Regions from separate parts of the Paenibacillus sp. PvP094 genome, predicted to be linked through region 2. Evidence: riboswitches for the same ligand, from Rfam matches in the RefSeq annotation. Region 2 holds a riboswitch; each other region holds the start of a gene.
What was found. A riboswitch is a leader RNA that binds a small molecule or an ion and turns the genes downstream of it on or off. The one in region 2 is predicted to bind cyclic di-AMP.
Positions count from the first base shown of each region.

Region 1: another riboswitch for cyclic di-AMP. It lies ahead of ABIC22_RS09570 (resuscitation-promoting factor); the one in region 2 lies ahead of ABIC22_RS03065 (hypothetical protein).
Region 3: another riboswitch for cyclic di-AMP. It lies ahead of ABIC22_RS29115 (C40 family peptidase); the one in region 2 lies ahead of ABIC22_RS03065 (hypothetical protein).
Region 4: another riboswitch for cyclic di-AMP. It lies ahead of ABIC22_RS21225 (3D domain-containing protein); the one in region 2 lies ahead of ABIC22_RS03065 (hypothetical protein).

Region 1 is NZ_JBEPOM010000001.1:2,039,598-2,044,966, forward strand. Features, by position in the region: gene rsmA (16S rRNA (adenine(1518)-N(6)/adenine(1519)-N(6))-dimethyltransferase RsmA) at 1-652, opposite strand, end outside; gene rnmV (ribonuclease M5) at 657-1,202, opposite strand; gene ABIC22_RS09570 (resuscitation-promoting factor) at 1,355-2,539, opposite strand; cyclic di-AMP (ydaO/yuaA leader) riboswitch at 2,811-3,064, opposite strand; gene ABIC22_RS09575 (TatD family hydrolase) at 3,307-4,077, opposite strand; gene ABIC22_RS09580 (HD domain-containing protein) at 4,388-5,369, opposite strand, start outside.
Region 2 is NZ_JBEPOM010000001.1:614,277-619,645, forward strand. Features, by position in the region: gene ABIC22_RS03055 (Nramp family divalent metal transporter) at 1-1,179, shown strand, start outside; gene ABIC22_RS03060 (HAD family hydrolase) at 1,345-2,028, opposite strand; gene ABIC22_RS03065 (hypothetical protein) at 2,199-2,597, opposite strand; cyclic di-AMP (ydaO/yuaA leader) riboswitch at 2,713-2,885, opposite strand; gene ABIC22_RS03070 (glutathione peroxidase) at 3,254-3,730, shown strand; tRNA gene ABIC22_RS03075 (tRNA-Leu) at 3,868-3,950, opposite strand; gene ABIC22_RS03080 (urease accessory protein UreF) at 4,372-5,073, shown strand; gene ABIC22_RS03085 (Rha family transcriptional regulator) at 5,331-5,369, shown strand, end outside.
Region 3 is NZ_JBEPOM010000001.1:6,470,554-6,475,922, forward strand. Features, by position in the region: gene ABIC22_RS29105 (X2-like carbohydrate binding domain-containing protein) at 1-2,675, opposite strand, end outside; tRNA gene ABIC22_RS29110 (tRNA-Leu) at 3,015-3,099, opposite strand; cyclic di-AMP (ydaO/yuaA leader) riboswitch at 3,461-3,592, shown strand; gene ABIC22_RS29115 (C40 family peptidase) at 3,598-4,062, shown strand; gene ABIC22_RS29120 (carboxymuconolactone decarboxylase family protein) at 4,143-4,472, opposite strand; gene ABIC22_RS29125 (hypothetical protein) at 4,600-4,818, opposite strand; gene ABIC22_RS29130 (hypothetical protein) at 4,937-5,266, opposite strand; gene ABIC22_RS29135 (xanthine phosphoribosyltransferase) at 5,369-5,369, opposite strand, start outside.
Region 4 is NZ_JBEPOM010000001.1:4,602,027-4,607,395, reverse strand. Features, by position in the region: gene ABIC22_RS21240 (PspA/IM30 family protein) at 1-49, opposite strand, end outside; gene lpdD (prenylated flavin chaperone LpdD) at 174-515, opposite strand; gene ABIC22_RS21230 (polysaccharide deacetylase family protein) at 667-1,458, shown strand; gene ABIC22_RS21225 (3D domain-containing protein) at 1,587-2,261, opposite strand; cyclic di-AMP (ydaO/yuaA leader) riboswitch at 2,264-2,463, opposite strand; gene ABIC22_RS21220 (amino acid ABC transporter ATP-binding protein) at 2,730-3,455, opposite strand; gene ABIC22_RS21215 (ABC transporter substrate-binding protein/permease) at 3,442-4,881, opposite strand; gene ABIC22_RS21210 (M20 family metallopeptidase) at 5,087-5,369, shown strand, end outside.

The sequences.
Region 1 (5,369 bases), 1.4 Mb from region 2:
GCTCACGAACCTTGAGCTTGATGACAGCCGATTCAACATTCGGCTGCGGAATAAATACGGTTGGCGGCACAATACAAACCAATTCAGGCACACTGTAATATTGGACCGCAATGCTCAGACTTCCGTAGTCCTTCGAGCCGGGGGCAGCTGCCATACGTTCTGCTACTTCCTTCTGAATCATAACGACAATGCTGTCTACCGGCAGTTTCTCTTCCAGCAGTTTCATCATAATAGGAGTCGTCACATAGTACGGCAGATTGGCTACAACACTCACCTTGCTCACACTAGCAAAGTCTGTGCGGAAAAGCTCTGCCAAGTCCAGCTTCAGCACATCGCCGTGCTGTATCCGAACGTTGGGATAAGGCTCCATTACTTCTCCAAGGATCGGTAACAAACGCTGATCGATTTCCACAGCCGTTACAGGACCGGCTACCCGGGCCAATCTCTCCGTAAGCGCTCCAATTCCCGGGCCAATTTCGAGTGCGCCCTTGGACTCGTCCAGATCCGCTGCATTTACAATTTTGTTCAATATATTCTGATCAATCAGAAAGTTCTGACCTAAACTTTTTTTAAAGGAGAAACCGTGTCTCTGAATTATCTCTTTCGTTCGCTTGGGTGTTGCAATTTCCAAAGTCTCATCCATGCCATTCATACGCTCACAATCCTTCACGTTCAATTTGCGATAATGCTGCAGAAAACTCTTCCCGGCTAATTTGGAATACACCCAGCCGCTTGTGGAACTGCTTTCCGTTGCAGTAACCGATGCCCAGCAGATTCCCCATCTCCATACGTCTTGCGGCTGCCTGCGGGTGCACAATCAGTCCTGCTGCAATCAAGTCCTCCCAATCGATCTGGCTCGGTATACCCTCATACGAGGTATGCACACGCTCCAGCGCATGGCGGATTGCCTCAGGTGAGGCATTCTCGACCCCGATATCCCCTTTACGGGTTGCATCCGCTTCCGGAATAAAAGCATGCTTGCAGCCTGGGACCTTATTTGCAATGATTTTGCGAATGCGCTCACCGGCATGATCCGGGTCCGTAAGAACAATCACCCCTCGTCTCTCCTGTGCCAGTGCAATTCGCTTCAGGATTCGCTGATTGATGGCTGATCCGCCGGTCTCTATGGTGTCTGCCTCAACAGCCCGCCGGATGGCGACGGTATCGTCGCGTCCTTCTACCACAATGACTTCTTTTATCATGTTCCATTTCTTCCTTTCTAACGCAAAAAGAAGAGGAATATCCTCTTCTCTGCCAAACGGCGGCGAGCCTATTCAGACTCCACCGCCGCATATTCCGCATGATTCATTCATGCAACTATTTTATAGCATTCCCATTTCAAAGTAAAACGATTTTAGTTCGCTTCCGGCTTAACCGGACCGATCACATATACCGTCTTGCCTTTCTTACGTCCGAAATTCAGGGCATGCTTTACACTGTCATAATACACATCGATTTTGTTGCCTTTAATGGCGCCGCCGGTATCTTCCGCACGACGGAAGCCGAGGCCCTCAATGTACACCCACCAGCCGATCGGAATCACTTTTGGATCGACCGCAATGGTCCGTCCTTCAGTTACCCGGGTACCGGAAGCTGTTTTTGTACCAATGCCAGGCTCCTCAGAAGAGTACGCGGTCATCGATACATTTTTAAGTACTTTAGAATATTTAAAAGAAGTGCCTGAGACGGTAATCACTTTGCTGCCTGATGCAGCGGTTTTCTTCGAGTTCGTTGTCGTTGCTTTCTTTGCTGTGGAGGTTTGGGCCGATACCGTCTGAATCTCCGGCTGCTTCACAACAGGTTTTGCTTTGGTTCCGACAGCAATAACTTTATCGACACGGTTGGTCGATACCGATTTGCCCACCATCTTTTTGGAGACTAGCTCTCCATCCTGAAACACCTTTTCGATATGCTGTACAAGTGTACCTTCTTTGCCGTTTACGATGACGCGATTGTCACCTTTGTACAAGCTAGGGTCAGCCGTTTTGATTACTTTGTACGCAATCGGCTGTTCCACTTCCACTGTACGCTTTGTTACACGCACTACGCGAATTTTCATATCTGCCTTGATTGGTGTTGCGAGCGCAGGATAAACCTTATCCTCACTGGCAACTTCAATTCCAGATTTCTGAATTGCATCTTCTACCGATGAATCGGTTGTATACAGAGTCTTGGTGTCTCCGTCTGCCGTAATGTTGACTGGAACGGCCCGCTCAATAACAATGCGGTCTCCATCTGCGATTGCCCCGTTCAAAGGCATGGATACCTCATCGTGGGGGCTGACTGTGATTGATTGCTCCTCCAGCATTTCTTGAAGCATTCCTGTACGAGTCTCTACCGCTTGAGCTTTGCCATCAATAACCAGCGAAATTTGTTTCCCGGCTTGACCGTAAACGACTAACAAGATCATGATTGTAAGCGCGATTGAGAAAATAGCGATCAGTGCCATTTGACGCATGTTCTCATGCTTCCACCGCAACGCGTAAGACTTACTGGATGATCGTGACTCATGGGTCTCTTCTGGTTGGAATGTGCCCACTTCTCCGTCCTCCTTCATAGCCTCGCCGTCTAAAGTTAATGCATGATGTCTTTGACGCGACTATACCAAATTTTCTACAGAACTGATCGATATCTCAATAACCGGTTCTGCACCATGAACCACTCTTCGCAACATGATGTCACCACCTGAATTCTTACCGTATGATGACCTTATTTCTTTTATTCAAAAACAAAAAAGCCAAAGAAAGAGTGTAAGAGGAACTCTTTCGTGGCTTCCGAATGATTTTGAATATCGGAAATTCATGCACGAGGTTGCCTCTCTTTTTCCGCTTGCGAGGTTAGCTGTCGGGTTCGGGCGAAAGAGAGCCGCCCTATCTCCGGTCACCCGCTCATGGCGGATGCCCTTGAATTCACCCCGAGACCCAAAGAAGAAATCAAATAGTGCTTCGCAAATGCATCCGCTGCTTTTGGGTCAGCGAACGATGCGCATCAGCTGCTAACACTGATGTTTAAGCCCTATTGGTTCCCCCGCTCTCCGTTAACGGAGACTCAGCGAGATCGGTTCATGAAAAGTATTGTTGTGTCATCGGAAAGTGTCCCTTTGTTCATCCCCCGAACATCTGTCCAATTTTCCTCACAACAATTCACTGAAAAGATGATATCCTGTTTCGATGCATGTTGTAAAGCGTTGTTCAAGTACGTTTTTCTAAATATTTGGTTAAAATATTGTAATATTCTTCATTTATTTGGATCAAAAAGCAAATTCGCTCCGTCTACCTCTCTTTTTCACCGCATTTGCTTCGTTTTTTAACGAATTCCAAATCGTTCCATGGCATTTTTGGTCGTTATTGCAGCAATTTCCTCTACCGAAATGCCTTTAATTTCCGCAGCTGCTTCTGCAACCAGACGTACATGCGCTGTTTCATTTCGTTTTCCACGATAAGGATGTGGTGTAAGATATGGGGAGTCGGTTTCAATGAAAAATCGGTCCATCGGTACCTTCGCCAGTACCTCTTTCGGCTGCTTGGCATTTTTGAACGTAATTGGTCCACCGAAGGATAGATGGAACCCTAGATCAAGACAGAGTTTTGCCGTTTCCCAGCTTCCTGAGAAAGAGTGCATGACACCCCCGACTTGTCCAGCTTTCTCTTCACGCAAAATTTTGACAATATCCTCATGAGCATCGCGATTATGAATGACAATAGGCATGTTAAGTTCACGAGCCAGTCCGATCTGTTGTCTTAATACACGATGCTGCACATCCTTGGGTGAAGTGTCCCAATAATAATCCAGGCCAATCTCGCCTATGGCAACGACTTTTTCATGTTTGCACAGAGACGCAATCCACTCGAGATCGCCCTCCTGCATCGTAATGGCATCCTGAGGATGCCAGCCTACAGCAGCATATATAAAATCATACGTTTCGGCAAGCTTCATCGTGGATGGAATGGTCTCCCGGTTGAAACCGACATTGATCATACGGCCAACCCCGGCGTCTACAGCACGTTGAATCATCTCCTCGCGGTCCTCGTCGAATTGCGGTGCATCCAGGTGTGTATGTGTGTCGAATAACATCATTTGTATTTCTCCCTTCCTGTCGAATAACTGTTTTCTATCCCAATCAAAATCCTATAAAATGCACCCATTTTATCATCATCATTGATTTTTCAGAGTACAACATGTGGAATTACCAAATTTAATTTCTACTATATATAGGAGCCCTTATAACCTCAACTTGTTCAAAAAAAGTGTACATTACAAAATTATGTCGATCTACATATACTCTCCATTAAAGCAGATTACTGTATCATGATAATATCTCGAAATAGAAATTCTTTCTGTCATAGCTAATTTGTAAATTTTTTGCTCTCCACGGCTCACTTCATAATCATGAGAAGTATGGGCGAATATGAGATGGCAGCTCGTGAATGATGGCGTCCACCTTGTTTTGCGGATAGTACAGATGGTGCTTACCACGATGTATACCGCTGATTGAACGGACGATGTCCGAAACCTCGGATAATTCATGCAACTTGTCCTGTCTATCCAGCAGCAGAATCTGTTTGTCTGTCGATTCATCCGGACGAAAAACATCATACGGAAGATCCGTCGGAAAATCAATTTCCAGATCATACTCGGGATGAAGACCCGCTTTGGCAAAGGCAACCCGAATTTCTTCAATCGTTTCCACATCGATCTGTTCAACCTCTACATACTTATACAGCCTGCGATCCATAAAACGTTCGCATAACTCGCTCAGAACAGAATCGTTCTCTTGACGCCACTGCATGAATGTGGTCTGTATTAAAGCTTCATCCAATTGGAGATATTCATCAACAGAGAGCACTCCGTCAAACAGCTGCGGCAGTGGCTCCAGCATGAAACGGAATTGGAACCCCTGCTTTACTAGCTCTTTTGCACGCTTAAATATTTGTCTCAGGATAATTTCGGAGCTTCGGGTCACCGGGTGGAAGTAAATCTGCCAGTACATCTGGTATCGTGACATCAAATAGTCTTCCACGGCATGCATACCGGATTCCTTGACTACAATTCTCCCGTGATAAGGACGAAGCATTCGCAGGATGCGGTCAAGGTCGATGGTTCCGTAGTTTACACCTGTAAAGTATGCATCCCGAAGCAAATAGTCCATCCGGTCTGCATCAAGTGGGCTAGTGACCAAATTCACGACGATTGGCTTTTCATATGTTTTCTGAATAACAGATGCCACCTTCTCCGGGAAATCGGGAGCAACCCGTCTCAGGATCGCCCCCACTTCGGTATCCCCAAGGATAATTCGGCAGGTCCAGTCCTCATGGTTCATGTCGAAGGCTTCTTCAATGGAGTGAGAGAATGGCCCGTGACCCAAGTCA
Region 2 (5,369 bases):
GACCCGGGTAACTGGGCAACAGATATTGCCGGAGGTTCCCAGTTCGGTTACACGCTATTATCCGTTATTTTAATCTCAAACCTGATGGCCGTCGTATTACAGTCACTTGCAGGCAAGCTTGGTATTGTAACTGGACGGGATCTGGCCCAAGCTTGCCGCGAACGGTTCAGTATGCCGGTTGTCATTATGCTCTGGGCTCTGTGCGAACTGGCCATTGCCGCAACAGATCTGGCTGAGGTTATCGGTTCAGCCATTGCACTGAAGCTTCTGTTCAACATCCCGATGTTATACGGCGTCATTATTACGGCTGTGGATGTTCTGATTATCCTTTTGCTGCAAAATAAAGGCTTCCGCGCTCTGGAAACACTAGTCATCGTGCTGATGGCAACCATCGCCCTCTGCTTCGGGATTGACCTGTTTCTTGCCAAACCGGACATGGGCGGGGTACTCACAGGCTTTGTACCAAGTGCCGAGATACTACAGAATCCTGCGATGCTATATATTGCCATCGGAATCATTGGAGCAACGGTTATGCCGCACAATCTATACTTGCATTCGTCCATCGTGCAGACCCGGCAGATCGAACAGACAACTCAGGGGAAAAGAGAAGCAATCCGTTACTCCACCATGGATTCAACGATCGCTTTGACCCTGGCCCTGTTTATCAACGCCGCCATACTCATTGTGTCAGCCGCTGTATTTCACAGTGCAGGCATGACGCAGGTCGCTGAGATTGCAGATGCTTATCACTTGCTTACACCTCTGCTGGGCACAACCATTGCAAGTATTCTGTTTGGTGTCGCTCTGCTGGCCTCAGGTCAGAATTCTACGCTTACAGGCACACTGTCTGGGCAGATTGTCATGGAAGGTTTCCTGAACATTCGGATTCCGGCTTGGCTTCGCCGGCTCGTGACCCGATTAATTGCAATCATCCCTGCCGTTATTGTGACGGCTATCGCCGGCGAACACGGAACGGAAGAACTACTGATTTTGAGCCAGGTGATTCTATCCTTGCAGCTGCCTTTTGCCGTCATTCCACTTGTGATGTTTACGAGTGACAAGAAAAGCATGGGCGCATTCGCCAACAAACTGTGGCTCAAAGTCATCTCTTGGATCATCGCTGCCGTAATTGTGGTTCTGAACGTCTATCTGATCTTCCAGACCATCATGCTGTTTTAATCTATATATGCGCTAAAACCGTTTCCCTCTTACTATAGATTTATAAAAAAAAGGCTGATCCCTCATCAAGAATATACTTGAAGGGATCAGCCTTTTAGCTTTGCCGTGCACTTGCCTTGTCCTTTATTTAATGACGCGAAAGTCATCTTTTTTTAATTTTATCCACTAACCCTCAGAAGGCACAAGCAGTGGAATAAGCTGCTCCAAGGCTTCGATGGTCCAGTCTGCACGCTCTTGGCCCTCAAGCTCAGGCTGAAATCGTCCATAGCCCTGCAAAATCCGAATCGTTCGCATCCCCAGCTTCTTGGCAGGAATGATATCGTTATCAATCCGATCCCCAATCATGACTGCTTCCTGGGGTTCACATCCCGCCTGCTTCAAAGCCACCGCATAGAGTTCCGGATCCGGCTTCGATACGCCTTCTTCTGCCGAGCAAGCCAGTACATCCACGTACCTCCGCAGACCGTAGCTCTCCAGGCGCCCCTCTGTCCCTGGACTCTGATTGGCGATGATCCCGATTCGATAATGGTGTGACAATTCCTTCAACACCGCTTCAGCAGAAGCGAAGGGCTTCTCCAGTTCCTTCCGGAACTTCAACTTCTCCTGGATCTGCTCCCTATGACGTTCATCGCTGATTAGCGTTCGAATGGCTACCCTCATGGGCCACTGCTCATAATTTCGATAACAGGAGGCAAATATCTCTCGCACTTCCTCTATTTTCACCGGATATCCAAGCAAGCAGGCTTCTTTTACAAACTGCCCTATAATATCATCTACCGGCTCCCATTCGTCCACCAGCGTATCTCCTACATCAAAGAACAACCATTTTAACCCCCGTACATCCGGCACGCCTATTCCTCCTTGTTAGCCATGAACGCAATCTCTAAATCAGCAATGTACATTAATGCTCAAATAAAAAAGAAGACCCACCATCATGCATGAGTCTCCTCAGAATTCCGTTTTTCCACAAGTTCAATTATAACAGGCACCTTACACCGGATCAATCGGCAGCTATCACATTAACCATTAAGCAAGAAGCCCACTTCTCCATTAAGAGAATACACAATGCGGTCAGCTCCCATCCCTCGGTAAATGCCTTTGGGGTGACTCTGTTCTGTAATCACACATAGTGATTTGGAGGTCCAGGAACGGCAGATCTGCAGATAGCGACAGGTCAGGTTCAAACTATTCTCGAAGATAAAAACGTTGCCTACGCTCGACTGCGGTAGAAACCACTTCTGAGCTTCAGCTGTATTCATGCGAATGACGTTCTCCACTCCGATTCTGCGGAGCTTCCGTTCTTCCCCTGCACTGTTGGTCAGAACGGCAAACGGCATTTTTTTGTACATCAACAGCTTGATAAACTTGCGGCCTGCTTCATTCGGTGCTGTTACTAAAATCATCTCATTATCCATCATTCGTTCCTCCCTTGGCGTGAAAAGACAACAAAAAAGAAGCGTGGGGGACCAAGGCCTCCCGAACGCTTCTTGAATAACCCATGACGAAAACGCCATGAATATGCGTACGGCTTGTTGCCTCTCCCTTTAACGCTTACGAGGTTAGCTGACGGATTCGGGCGCGAGAGTCGCCCTATTTCCGGCTTGCACCGAAAAATTCACCCCATGGATTAGCTGCAATGACAGCCAATCCGATTGGTTCCCCCGTTTCCCACCCATGAATGAATGGAAACTCAGCGATTAAAACATCGTTCCTGTTTCATGTATTGACCAGAGCGATATTATCGTTTGTTTCGTTGTTCATGTTAAGTTTAATTGAATTAGAAATTACGATATGAATCATACACCCGCGACATGTTAGTGTAAAGTCCGGTCAGATCACCGAATGGACGAATTTAAGGCATTACATATCAATGATATCGCTTACAACCGATCCATTCTCCATCCATCTCTGTGAATCTCGCTAATTCTCGTCCTTATGAAAAACGGTTGTAATTTTAGATATCTGTAAGTAAACATAGGAATTTATTTAATTAGTTTTGCATTATCTAATTGTAAGCAATATAATATAACTATAGAAATCATTAACCCATTATACGATATGGAGGCGACTGATCATGTCCGTTTATGACTACAAAGTCAATACCCTTCGGGGCCAGGAAGTCGAGATGTCCGATTATCGCAACAAGGTGCTGCTAATTGTAAATACGGCGAGCAAATGTGGTCTGACCCCGCAATTTGAAGGCTTACAGGAACTCTATAACAAATTCAAAGACCGGCAGTTTGAAGTACTGGGCTTCCCAAGTAACCAATTCGCTCAGGAAAAAGGATCTTCCGACGATATTGCTGAGTTCTGCCAGATGAATTACGGTGTAAGCTTTCCTATGTTTGAGAAAATTGATGTTAATGGTTCAAGCGCTCACCCTCTATTCCAGCACCTGACAACAGAGGCACCGGGACTGCTCGGATCCAAAGCCATCAAGTGGAACTTCACCAAATTCCTTGTTGATCAGAACGGACGGGTCGTGAAGCGTTATGCTCCAAAAACGACTCCTGACCAAATTGAGGCTGATATTGAGAAACTGCTGAAATAGATCAACATGGAGAGGCCACAATCAACATGGAACCACAGAAAGTCCGGTTCTGTGTGAATGGCCTTTTTTTATGTTTATCCAAACGCAAAGAAGAGGTTTTCCATATTCGGAAAACCTCTTCTTGTCGTACAATATGATGCGGTCGAGAGGACTCGAACCTCCACGGGCATACGCCCACTACCCCCTCAAGATAGCGTGTCTGCCATTCCACCACGACCGCATGTCGTAAATAATCGGCAACAAAATTGATTATACAGGATCTCAATATAAAAGTAAAGCACTTTTATTAAAACTACTTTGCACCTGTGTTTTTTCTCCAAATATCGGTTTTTATCGTCATGATCTTTTAACTGCTGCATACATTAAATTTCAATTCTTTTATACATCTTCATTTTTAATTTTAGCTCTTCACAATAAACATATCATATACCTAACATAATTTTCGGACTTCTAACTTTTATCAATCATATTATGTAACGTTATAATATAATTGAAACTTAAAATAAGAAATCATTGACAAAATACGGATGTTTATGTGATTATATATATCATATAATTCGGATTTTAAACATAAAAGGATTCAGAAATCAATATTAATGTTATATAACATAACATTTCACGAACATAGGAGGCGAAAGACCGTGAACCGTGGGAATAAGCTGCTCGATTATGTCAAACTGCTTGATTCCTCCATTCATGTCGGAGGTTTTACCCATTCATTTGGTATGGATGTACACATTGCTGAAGGCAGCATCCGAAATGCCGATGATCTGGAATCCTTCATGCGCTGTCAGCTGCATCCCAGTATCGTTCGACTTGAGGGCATGGCGATTAAAGGTATCTACAGCGCAACGGATCATAATGACACATGGCGAACAGCTCTCATTGACAAGTTGGTTCACGTTCAGCGGACTCCTTCTGATCAAAGGGAGCAAGCCGCTGCCATGGGCAAAAGACTGATCAAGCTGGCCCGGGCTCTCCACCCCTGGATAGAATTCAGCCAGCTCGAACACACCCTTGCCAAATACGAGTCTGTAGGCTGCCTCTCTACTGTTCACGCCTGGATCAACCACTACCTCGATATCCCCGTCGAGGAAGCGGTAATGGGTTACTTGCACTCAGCCATGAATGCATGCATAACCGAAGCTTCCAAAGTCCTCCCCATGCATAACGAAACAACCCAGGAACTGCTGGTTCGCCTGGCCGCAGACCTGGAGCATGAATGGAATACCGTTAGCGCCTCCGCTGCGGATGGACCGGCACAGCCAACCTCAATGTCCATGAAATCGTTGTTCCCCAGCTTCCACATGCTTGGCGCAGGGCTGCATGCTTATCGCGCCTAATCTTACCGCCTCCAAGCTCCCCTCATATTTCCCCAAACGAAAAAGCACGCAGCAACCTCCTTGCTGACGTGCTTTTTCACGTATGCCTATAGAACATCACGTTATTACGTCATTATTTAATATAAATACACTATTTTTCATCGTTTATAATTGTTACATGACGTAAATACGTATATAATGTAATGAACAGCTCGCATCTCCCTCTATTATACACAGCCGAAGGCGGGTTGAAATACTTCTATGAGGGGTGAACCCTTTTGAACAAAAAGAAACCCGTGACTCCGTTCGGATGGGCC
Region 3 (5,369 bases), 5.9 Mb from region 2:
GTCACTTCAATATCGGCTTGAGCAGATTCAGCTTTGTCAAAAACAGCACTCACCGGCTGAATGATATTGGGGATTTCCACCTTGAGGAAGTCAAGCAACATGAACCGCCCTGACTTTTTCACGGCTTTAAGCGTATGCAGCCCATCTGGCAGCCCTGAGACACTATAGACCTTTTGCTGCGCCAAACGTCCGTCACGGTAAGCACTCACCGTTTCCTTAAACTCACCATCCATGTAAATATCCATGTCGCCCTGGGACGGATCCACTTCCGTAAAAAACTGAATACCCGTTCCTCTGAATTCATACTCAAAATAATCGCCGTTCTGCTCGGCGTAATGCACATCATCCTTATAGTCGCCAAATGCTCTTCCCGTGCTGCGTGACCAGTTGCCGCTATACTTAATTGCGGGATCATCATTGTTAATCATCGCGAATCGGATTCCTGAAGTGTCAATAACCTTAATCGTCAGCGTCTGCGGATCTCCCGCGCTAAATAACACGTTAAACTTCGTTGTGCCAACGGGCAGCTGGGTGAGGTATTGTTTCTTGATCGTTAACGTATTGTCAATGACAACGTAGTCATCTTCGCCGAGATTGCCCCCGTCGTATGTCACACCAGTTAACGTATTACCGTTCAGGTTTAACGTAATTTTTACATCCGCCTGCTGATCCACTGCCTTATCAAAGTCTGCAGCGGTTGGACTTATTCCACTGTTCTGCCCATCAGACTCTTTTTCCCTGGTTACCTTGAGTGCATCCAGAAGCATGTATTGGCCCGATGCCTTAACGACCTTTATCGTATGTGTTCCACTTGGCAGATCTGTTTTGCTGTACAGCACCTGCTGGGTTTCCCTTTCTCCATCGGTATACGCACTTACCTGTTCTGCCTCTCCATTATCGAGAATAATGCTCATGTCCCCCTGCTCTTGATGCTTCTCTGTCAGCAGCTCGATGCCTGTACCTGTGAAGGTGTATTCAAAATAATCGCCGTCTTTTTCCGTATAATGCACATCGTCATTGAAGTCCCCAAAACCTCTGCCAGTATTCGCATTCCACGAACCTGTGTAATGTATCTCACCGTCGTCATCGTTAACGTAGACCACCTCGGTAACCGTGGTATCCTCTCCAGCAATGGATGGTTCAGCAGCCAGTTCATCTGCTACATTGGAATTGCTCGCTGTATCAACAGTCGTTCTATCATTACTTGTGGAATCCTGAATTGCTATAGTCAGATCCTGTGAACCCTCTAATTGTTCCTTGCCTCCATTTCGCTTCCAATCTCCGGTATAGCGCATGCCTGTATCATCGTCATTCACCGTCGATGTTCCGTTCAGTGCCTTGACTTTCAGCATTCGTGAAGCATGAGGCTCCAATAAACCACTGCTAAACCCCTCGTTAAAGGTACCCAGTTCGGAATGGCTCCACAGGTCACGGACCGATGCAGGTCCTTCCAGACCGATATCGCTCCAATTGACCTTGACCTCAGCACTCCGGTTGCCCAGATTAAACAGAGCCACACTGTACGTTCCATCTCCGTTATTGGCGTACCATACCTGCTGCTGGGTATCCATCGATACCGGGTGAGCCGGACGTCCAGCCTGATTGACAGCGATCACCTCATCATTGGTAAGAAGTTCAAGTCCATAGCTGTCCAGCCTGGTCATGTCATTCCCTGTATACAACGGTGCAGACGAGATCGCCCAGAATGTCATGGCTGTCTTCCGTTCATCCTTCGTGAGCCCATCCATGGAACCGTTGCCCACGTTTAGCGAGTCAAAATCATTCCACCCGCCAGGACCTGCATCACGCCACCAAAGCGCAGCGATTGGAAACAATCGTGCAATATTAGCCCACTGCGTTAACCCCACATTGCTGTCGTATGCTTCGACATCCCAGTCAATACGCCAGCCATTGGCGTGTTTTTTCCAGAAATCCACGTAGTTATGGTCCAGTGCCCATGAAAGCTCGAACCAGATATTATGCCTTGCCAAAGCCTTGGACCAGGCCTCCACATCGCCTCGTGCATCCCTGCTCAGATTGTTAATTCCTGATCCTGGAGTCACGCTGTCGAATTTGACAAAGTTAATCCCCCACTCGCCCAGTAGATCTGCGATGGAATCGATGTATTTCTGAGCACAAGGATTCGAAAAATCAATCTTGTAGGTATACGCATTCCAAGCATCCATCACGGTAAGCGGCTGATATGCAATATCCTGCATTCGGCAAGCTCCGCCCGTTCCATAGATCTCAAGGTTTTTATTGTATGCATCAATCGACAATCCGGGAATCAGATAGATCCCGATCTTCTGACCATTGTTATGAACATAGTCGATAACCTCCTGGAATCCGTTCGGATACAGCTCTTGGTTAGGAATCGGTCTTCCGTATTCATCATTATCTCCGTTCCATCCTGCATCAATATTGATATATTCATAGCCATGAGCCTGTAACTTCTCTCGCATAGCATCCGATTGCTTCTTGATGCTCTCCGCTGATGTCCATTTTACGGAAGGGTCATACACCTGCATACTGTAACTGCTCCAGCCCATGTACGGTTTCTCAGCCAATGTTTTCTCCGCCGCTGCTTCAACCACACGACCTTTTGTCCCTGTAAAACCAAACTGAACTGCTGCAAAGATGAACACCAGAAAAACCATCGCCATCCGTTTACCCATTCGCTTCAAATCATTCCTACCCCCTCTGAAATAGTGAATTCAAATCCATAATGATAGCGCTTTCCTTACGTGATAAGAGTAGTGGATGTATTATGCTCAGGATAGGTACAATTCGGAATTTTGCGTACATTTCACCATGAAAGCGGGGGTACAACAGCCATAGAACAGGCATTTCTCCCCCTTACACCGGAGATTATGCGAGTGAGCTGCTGCCATCAGATCGATTCGGAGGACGTTGTTTAGTAACGATGTGTGTATCGTAGTTTTGGTCAAGTAGAAAGACATAAAAAAAGGCCTCTCGCAGGCGCTAGCCTAACGAGAAACCTTTTCTTCTTATGATGCGGTCGAGAGGACTCGAACCTCCACGGGGGGTTAGCCCACACGGACCTGAACCGTGCGCGTCTGCCAATTCCGCCACGACCGCATATAGCATATCTCCGAGATAACCTATCGCGGCGACAAGAAATAATATATCATGTGAAATTCAATGTGTCAACATTTAAATGATTTAGTATAAAACTACGATAACCGAAAGTTATAAAATCTGGTCGAGACCTGACTTTTCCTGTTGAGAATGAACCTTGCTATCCTCTACGACTCCAATTTACTTATTTGTCCAATTTATGTGCTGATGAAACACAAATTACGTTTTTGTCATCATAAATAAACATGGAGAACTACTATTTTCCACAAAAAGTCTTGAATTCCGTTAACATTGCAGAAGGAAGAAAGGTTTGACAATTACGCATTTATGCAATATAGTTTCAAAAGGTTACAAAAACTTAATTATTCATTTGCCGAGTTTCATGTTTGAAAACGGGGGAACCATTTTGGGTGAATTATTCTTATACATAGGAAATATAGGGAACCTTCTACCGAACCCTTAGCTAACTCCGTAGGCATCGAAGGGAGAACATTGATTTTGAAAAAACTGATCATTTCTATTTTTGGCGCAGCCGTTCTATTCACATCTGGTGCAGCAAGCACTGAGGCGAGCAGTATCAACACCGTCGTTAACAACATGACTGGAATTCCTTACAAGTGGGGCGGCACGACGCTGGCCGGGTTTGATTGCTCTGGATTTATGAGATATATCTTCCAAAAATATAGCATTGAATTGCCACGTACTTCACAGCAGCAAGCCAAGGCGGGTACTCCGGTATCCAAAGCCAATATCCGCACAGGTGATCTGGTATTCTTCAACACTTCAGGCAGCGGCATTTCGCATACAGGCGTATACATTGGGGGCGGACAATTCGCTCATGCTTCCAGCAGTAAAGGTGTCAGCATCACCAAAATGTCGAATCCCTATTTCAGTGACCGCTATGTAACAGCGCGCCGGGTGACCGGACAGTTTATGTATAACAAGATGCTTGGAAAAATATAAGTTGGACAAGAAACAGGCTCTGGATCATTCCAGAGCCTGTTTTGCTGTCTAGTTATTCAGACACACTTGCAGGAGAAACCTTAGTGCAATGCCTTTTGCACACGCATTGCGCCTTGAGACAGCGCGTGACCGCCGCCTACCGCTCCGGCAACCGCAACCGTCTCCATAATCTCCTGATCGGTTGCGCCCTTCGCACGTGCCTCTTCTACGTGGTAAAACGTACATACTTCGTTATTGGCAAACAATCCGATGCCGAGGGCAATCAGCTGCTTGGTTTTGGCATCAATGGCACCTGACTGAAAGCATTCACCCGTAAATTCGTGATACGCTTTGACTACGCCAGGCAATACATCGCTTAATTCTCCAATCTGATCCTTGTAGGCATGTACCTTATCATTCATCAATGTCATGGCTACCCGCACATCCTCTCGGCTGATAAGTTTACGAATTCTCGCTGTACCTATCTTCTCTCCCGAGTGGCGGAATTATGCCAAACCATCCATGGTAATTCCATGCATCCGTCTCCAGAGCGGGTCTCTATTCATCAGCCGGACTTTGGCGCGGTTCGCTAAAGAGCTGATAGCGATAGCTGCGGTCCAGCTTGACCACACGTCTGTTCTGGCGACGGATAAGCACCTGTTCCCCATCCCATGCAACGACAATCCCTGTTACATCGTTGGACTCCAAACCATCCCGTACCACTCTTACTTTTTCACCCGATAAGCGCAGTGCATCCAATTCTGCATCACTAATCATGTCTATGGCTCCTATGTTCCAAAATAATTTACAAAAAGAGACCTAAATGAAGAGTCATTTAGGTCTCACGTGACTGTATTGGACTGTTATGTCATTCGAAAAATGTCCCGACTGAAAGTTACCGCTGCGCGTGCTCTTTGCTGTCGTTCTTCTCGAACCAAAAATCAAGCACTTTGGCGGACATCACACGTTCTTCAAGGTACTCCACTTGATGTGGTGTAAATTGTTCTTTCCAAGCGAAGGACAACTCTTCACACAAGCCTACAATGGTCAGCAACTCTGACCAGGCAACATAGCGTTTGTACCAGAAAAATTGAGGATGTTCAATCATATAGGGATAAAGGTCATCAAATTCCGTATGTTTACAATCCAGGGCACGTTCAAAATGAACTTTCGACTCCGCCAGCTTTTCAATAAAAAATTGTTCTGATGCCGGTTGGTTCCCCATGGTGTTGCCTCCTCTCCCTAACATAACCCCATTATAAATGAAATCCGCGGTCATGCAAAGGCATTGTTCAAAAAATAGGCTTTTTCCTTTAAACTGTCACATT
Region 4 (5,369 bases), 4.0 Mb from region 2:
CATTAATGTTAGACATCGTTAAATCACGCAAACGTTTGAAAATGGACATTATGGTATTCCTCCTAGTCGATATTACATCCTTGTATATAATCATACATACGTGGTAACCTTCATCCCGTTTCAATTTTACCAAAAAAAATCATAAAACACGATTCCGGGTCAACCAAAATCTTCTATTTTATGTTATTCGCCAGGGATAAATGGTCGCCCAGCAGCTTCTCCGCCGTCTGTACGATCTCATCGATCTGTACACGTGTAATGGCGTCAAAATGAATGCCCATAATAACGGTTACGGTCACCTTCAGAGAATTTGCGGCCTTACGTGCAAGGCGCTCACATAATTCCTGTTCCTTATGCCCCGGAATACGGACTGCCGTTCCCACCACGCGTTCTCTTTCCGGATAAAAGGTCGCCACAGCCCCTATATGAGCTTTCCCACCCGTGACCAAAAATATCTTATCCTCTCCAGCTTCAATGACCTGCAATCGAACCGATTTCAAATCATACGTACTCATCCTAGTCCACCCATCCTTTTTGTGTATATGTAATGGTGGAATTATGAGCTTATCGACCGAATTGGACAATGAAACTTCTCACATTTATGCATAATGAACCATCACCGCGGGCATACCAAAGAGAACGCAATTTGACAAAGGAGGCTGTATCATGCGTATTCGCCTCATCGCATTCTCCATGTTGATCCTTATATTTATGAGTGGAAGCTATTCACCTGGACAAGTGCTGGCCAAACCCGTTCCAGAGAGCATACCTGCTGCAAAGCCGGATCTATCTGAGGATGAACAGCTGACACTCGGTCAGCTCAGGCAGAAATATGCCGATACGTTCAAGACCAATGGGCCTTCAACCAGACAGGTAGCACTAACTTTTGATGATGTGCCTGATCCGCGCTTCACTCCGCAGGTATTGGATATTCTAAAGAAATATAATGTAAAAGCGACTTTTTTTATTGTCGGCAACCGGGCAGAGAAACATCCCGACCTCGTCAGACGAATCGTTAGGGAAGGTCACATTGTTGGGAACCACAGTTACAACCACCCTGAATTCAGTAAGCTGTCTTTGAATGCTTTTCGCAAACAAATTCTACATACCGGTGACATTATTCGTAAACTGACCGGGTATACACCTAAAATGATCCGTCCTCCATACGGGGACATTAATGAGAAACAGCTGCAATGGGCCGCAAGACAGCAATACAGCATCGTCAACTGGAATGTGGATTCGCTGGATTGGAAAGGCCTCAGCAAAGAGCAAGTAAAGCAGAATGTTTTATCTGCAGTCAAGCCAGGCTCCATCATTCTTCAACACGCGGGCGGAGGCGTGGGCTCCAATCTGTCCGGTACGATTGGAGCACTTCCGGAGATTATAGATGAACTGCGATGCAGGGGCTTTAATCTAGTGACTTTGGACGAAATGCTGCAATTGCCAAAAAGCAAATAATACTCGGCTTCGTAAACCAAACACACAAGTTATGGAACTACCAATCTTGCGCGTTTTAATAAAGAAAAAGGGTACCCTTATTTCACGTTAATCGTGTCATAAAGGCACCCTTTTATTGGCGCTGATACTTATTTCAAGATATAAAGTTCAACATCCTGAAAACCAAATGTGCTCACAGACTTCTGGCTTCCAGGAATGAAAATATCAATCCGTTTCCCTTTGATCGCCCCGCCGATATCCCGGGCAGTAGCCACAAATGCCTGCTTAGGCAGCCCCGGATGGGAGTGACCTGTAACAAGAACCTTCGTACCCAGTGGGATCACACTAGGGTCTACTGCAATCGTGCCGAGTTCAAGTGGATTACCGAAGTAATCAACAGGACCCCATCCACCATTTTCGGAAGCGGCTGCAGAGTACGCTGTTGCTTTCACATCAATGGATTTACTGTAATCAAACGTTTTGCCCCAGGCCTGAACGACTTTATCGTCAGCATTCACATCAAGGCTAGCTGTCGTAATCGTCTTTGCACCCGTCGAGCTCTTCGCTGCTGGAGCAGCTGAGGCCGTGTTTGCTTTTCCAGGAATCGTAATTTTCAAACCACCATAAATGTTGTAAGGTGAAATATCACTGTTTGCTTTAACCAGTGTGTTCAGTCCAACTCCATATTGTTTCGATAAGGTATAGAAGGTATCCCCCTCTTTGGCCACGTGAACAGAATCAGCGTGAGCTGGAACGGCCTGAATGAGCATTGCTGCTGTCAGCAGGGCTGTTGCTGTTTTGGCTATAGTTCTCTTCTTAATCATGGTCTTCCTCCCTCATTGTGCCTGCGAAGTTAGTTGTCGGATTCGGATGGAGGAAACCACCCTATAGGTCTCTGTTACATTCGTCTTGCGTTATGTACCCCTAATTCACCCCAAGCAGCGTGCGTTTCAATCTTCCCCTCCACGGTCTGCATCATTACATCCTCCACACTTCCTCCTCAGGAAGTTTCGGCAGGAACAATATATCACAATTTTGTAACCAGGGTCCGTAGTAAATGTTACCAACTGTCTATAACAACACATTATGATGCTTTAAAAATAAGGATTTTTCTTAAAAAAGAGCGATCAAGCAGCTCTGGAACGATGACAGAAACGTTACTTTTACGACACTGGATCCTTATCCATGCACAAAAAAACAACCCTGCTAACGTGACGTGAGCAAGGTTGTTTAATTTCGTTATTTTGTTCATTCTATTTAATACGGTTCACTGACTGGATCATGCTCAAAGGCTATGACAAGACTTTACCGAGGAAGTCACGCGTACGTGGATGCTTAGGTTGACCAAATACTTCATCTGGTGTTCCCTCTTCCACAATTACACCGCCATCCATAAAGATGATGCGATCACCGACTTCACGGGCAAAGCCCATCTCGTGGGTAACAATAACCATCGTCATTCCGCCTTCAGCCAGGCGCTTCATAACGTCGAGTACTTCACCAACCATTTCAGGGTCAAGTGCAGACGTCGGCTCGTCAAACAGCATCACATGCGGCTGCATCGCAAGCGCTCTGGCAATGGCAATCCGCTGCTTCTGTCCACCAGACAGCTGACTTGGATAAGCATCTTTTTTATCCAAAAGCCCCACGGTTTTGAGCAAGTCTGCGGCGATCTGCTTGGCTTCCTGTGCAGACTGCTTTTTGACTTTGATCGGGGCAATGGTAATGTTTTGCTCCACGGTTTTATGCGGAAACAGATTAAAGTGCTGGAACACCATCCCCATTTTCTCCCGCGTTGCATTAATGTTGTGTTTGGGATCCGTGATCGATACGCCTTCGAAATTAATTTCACCTGAAGTAGGCTGCTCCAACAGGTTAAGACAGCGAAGGAAGGTACTTTTGCCTGATCCTGAAGGACCAATCACGACAACGACCTCGCCCTTGCCAATTGAGACATCTATGCCTTTAAGTACTTCGTTTTTGTCGTAGGATTTGTGTAATTGTCTAACGTCTATCACTTGCACTCAACTTCCTTTCCAGTCGACCCAGCAGCTTGGACAAAATGAATGTCAATACAAAGTATATGGCTGCTGCAATAAGGAACGGATTCATTCCTTGGTACGTAATGTTTTTGACTACACTTGCCTGATACATGATATCAACCATACCAATGACCGAGATAATGGAAGATTCCTTGATGATGGTTACGAATTCATTACCGATGGCAGGCAGTACAGCTTTGAAAGCCTGTGGCAAAATAATAAATCTCATGGCCGCTGCTCTACCCATCCCAAGCGAACGGGCAGCTTCAAGTTGACCACGGTCAACGCCTTGAATCCCTGCACGGAAGATCTCTGCCAGGTAAGCACCACTATTGATGGAAAGTGTTAAAATACCCGCCTGAAGAGGCGAGAACGTAATACCAAATGTCAAGGCAAGACCATAATAAATAATCATCAATTGAACCAGCATCGGCGTACCGCGAATGACTTCTACATATGCCGTACCAATCCACCGCAAAATTGCTGTATCATGCATTCGGAACAAACAAATGATCAAACCGATGATTACCCCGAAGATTACGCCAAGTGCTGACAATAGGAGGGTATAACCAACCCCCGTAGCATAAAAACTTTTGTACTGCCAGAATACTTCAAAAATATTTGGCGATTTGACCTCACGGTCTGCCATCAATTGACTGGCTTCGGTTACCATCTGATCAATTTTATTCTCGCTCTTCAATCGTTCAAGCGTACCATTAACAGCATTTAGCAACTCCGTATTGCCTTTGCGAATACCGATCGCTGCTGCTACCTGCTCTTCATCCGGAACTGCAGGAGCAAGTCCAATCATATCGTCCAGGTAGCCTGCGGCAACCGTATCTTCAACGATTGCAGCGTTGATCCGTTTAGTCTGCAGTTGAAGCACAATGTCCGAGATTTTATCAAGAGACGTCAGCTTGGCTCCAGGAATCTTCTGTCCGATCGTTTCCTGAATCGAACCTTTCTGTGCTCCGATCTTTTCATTTTCCAGTTCAGCCATGGTCGGGTATTTGTCTTTATCCTCATTGCGAACCATGATGACTTGTTTCGATTTATAGTAGGTATCCGAGAAGTCGATACTTTTTTTGCGGTCCTCTGTCGGTGTCATGCCTGAAATAACGATATCCACGCGTCCACTCTGCAATGCAGGCAGCAGGCCGTCAAAACCCATATCTTCGATGACAAGTTCTACGCCCAGATCGGCAGCAATCTCTTTGGCAATGGCAATATCAAATCCGACAATCTCATCTTTGCCATTAATAACTTTATGGAATTCATATGGTGCAAAGTCGGCACTCGTGCCGAGAACCAATTTTTTACTGTCTGAAGTGCCCGTAGTTCCACTTGCCAGCGCCGAAGGAATGGCAGCTGTCAATAAAACGACAAAGGTCAACAGCATCATGGTGTAACGACTAATCAATTTCAACCCTGTTCTCCCCTTACAATACATTATGTGCTTCCTCATGTTGATGCCTGAGTCATTATAAAGTACAATGCATGATTATGCAATGAGTTTTCAACTTACAAATCCTGACTTGTTTCTGAAAAAATCAAGCAAACATGATATAATGACTAAATTATTTTCATTTTGCACGAAGGAGTTCACGATGACACATACCAAATCACAAATTTTGTCGGTTATTGATCAATATGCTTCCCGTTTTAAGGAGATTTCATCATACATTGGTGCCAATCCTGAACTCGGGAACGAGGAATACCTTGCTTCTGCCCGCTTAAAGGAAGAATTGATATTTCACGGTTTCGAAGTAGAAGCTCCCGTACTTGGACTGGGTACGGCTTTTATCGGCACCTACGCTGCTGCCAAAAAAGGACCAACCATAGCCCTGTTATGCGAATACGATGCACTTCCCGAGATTGGTCACGCTTGCG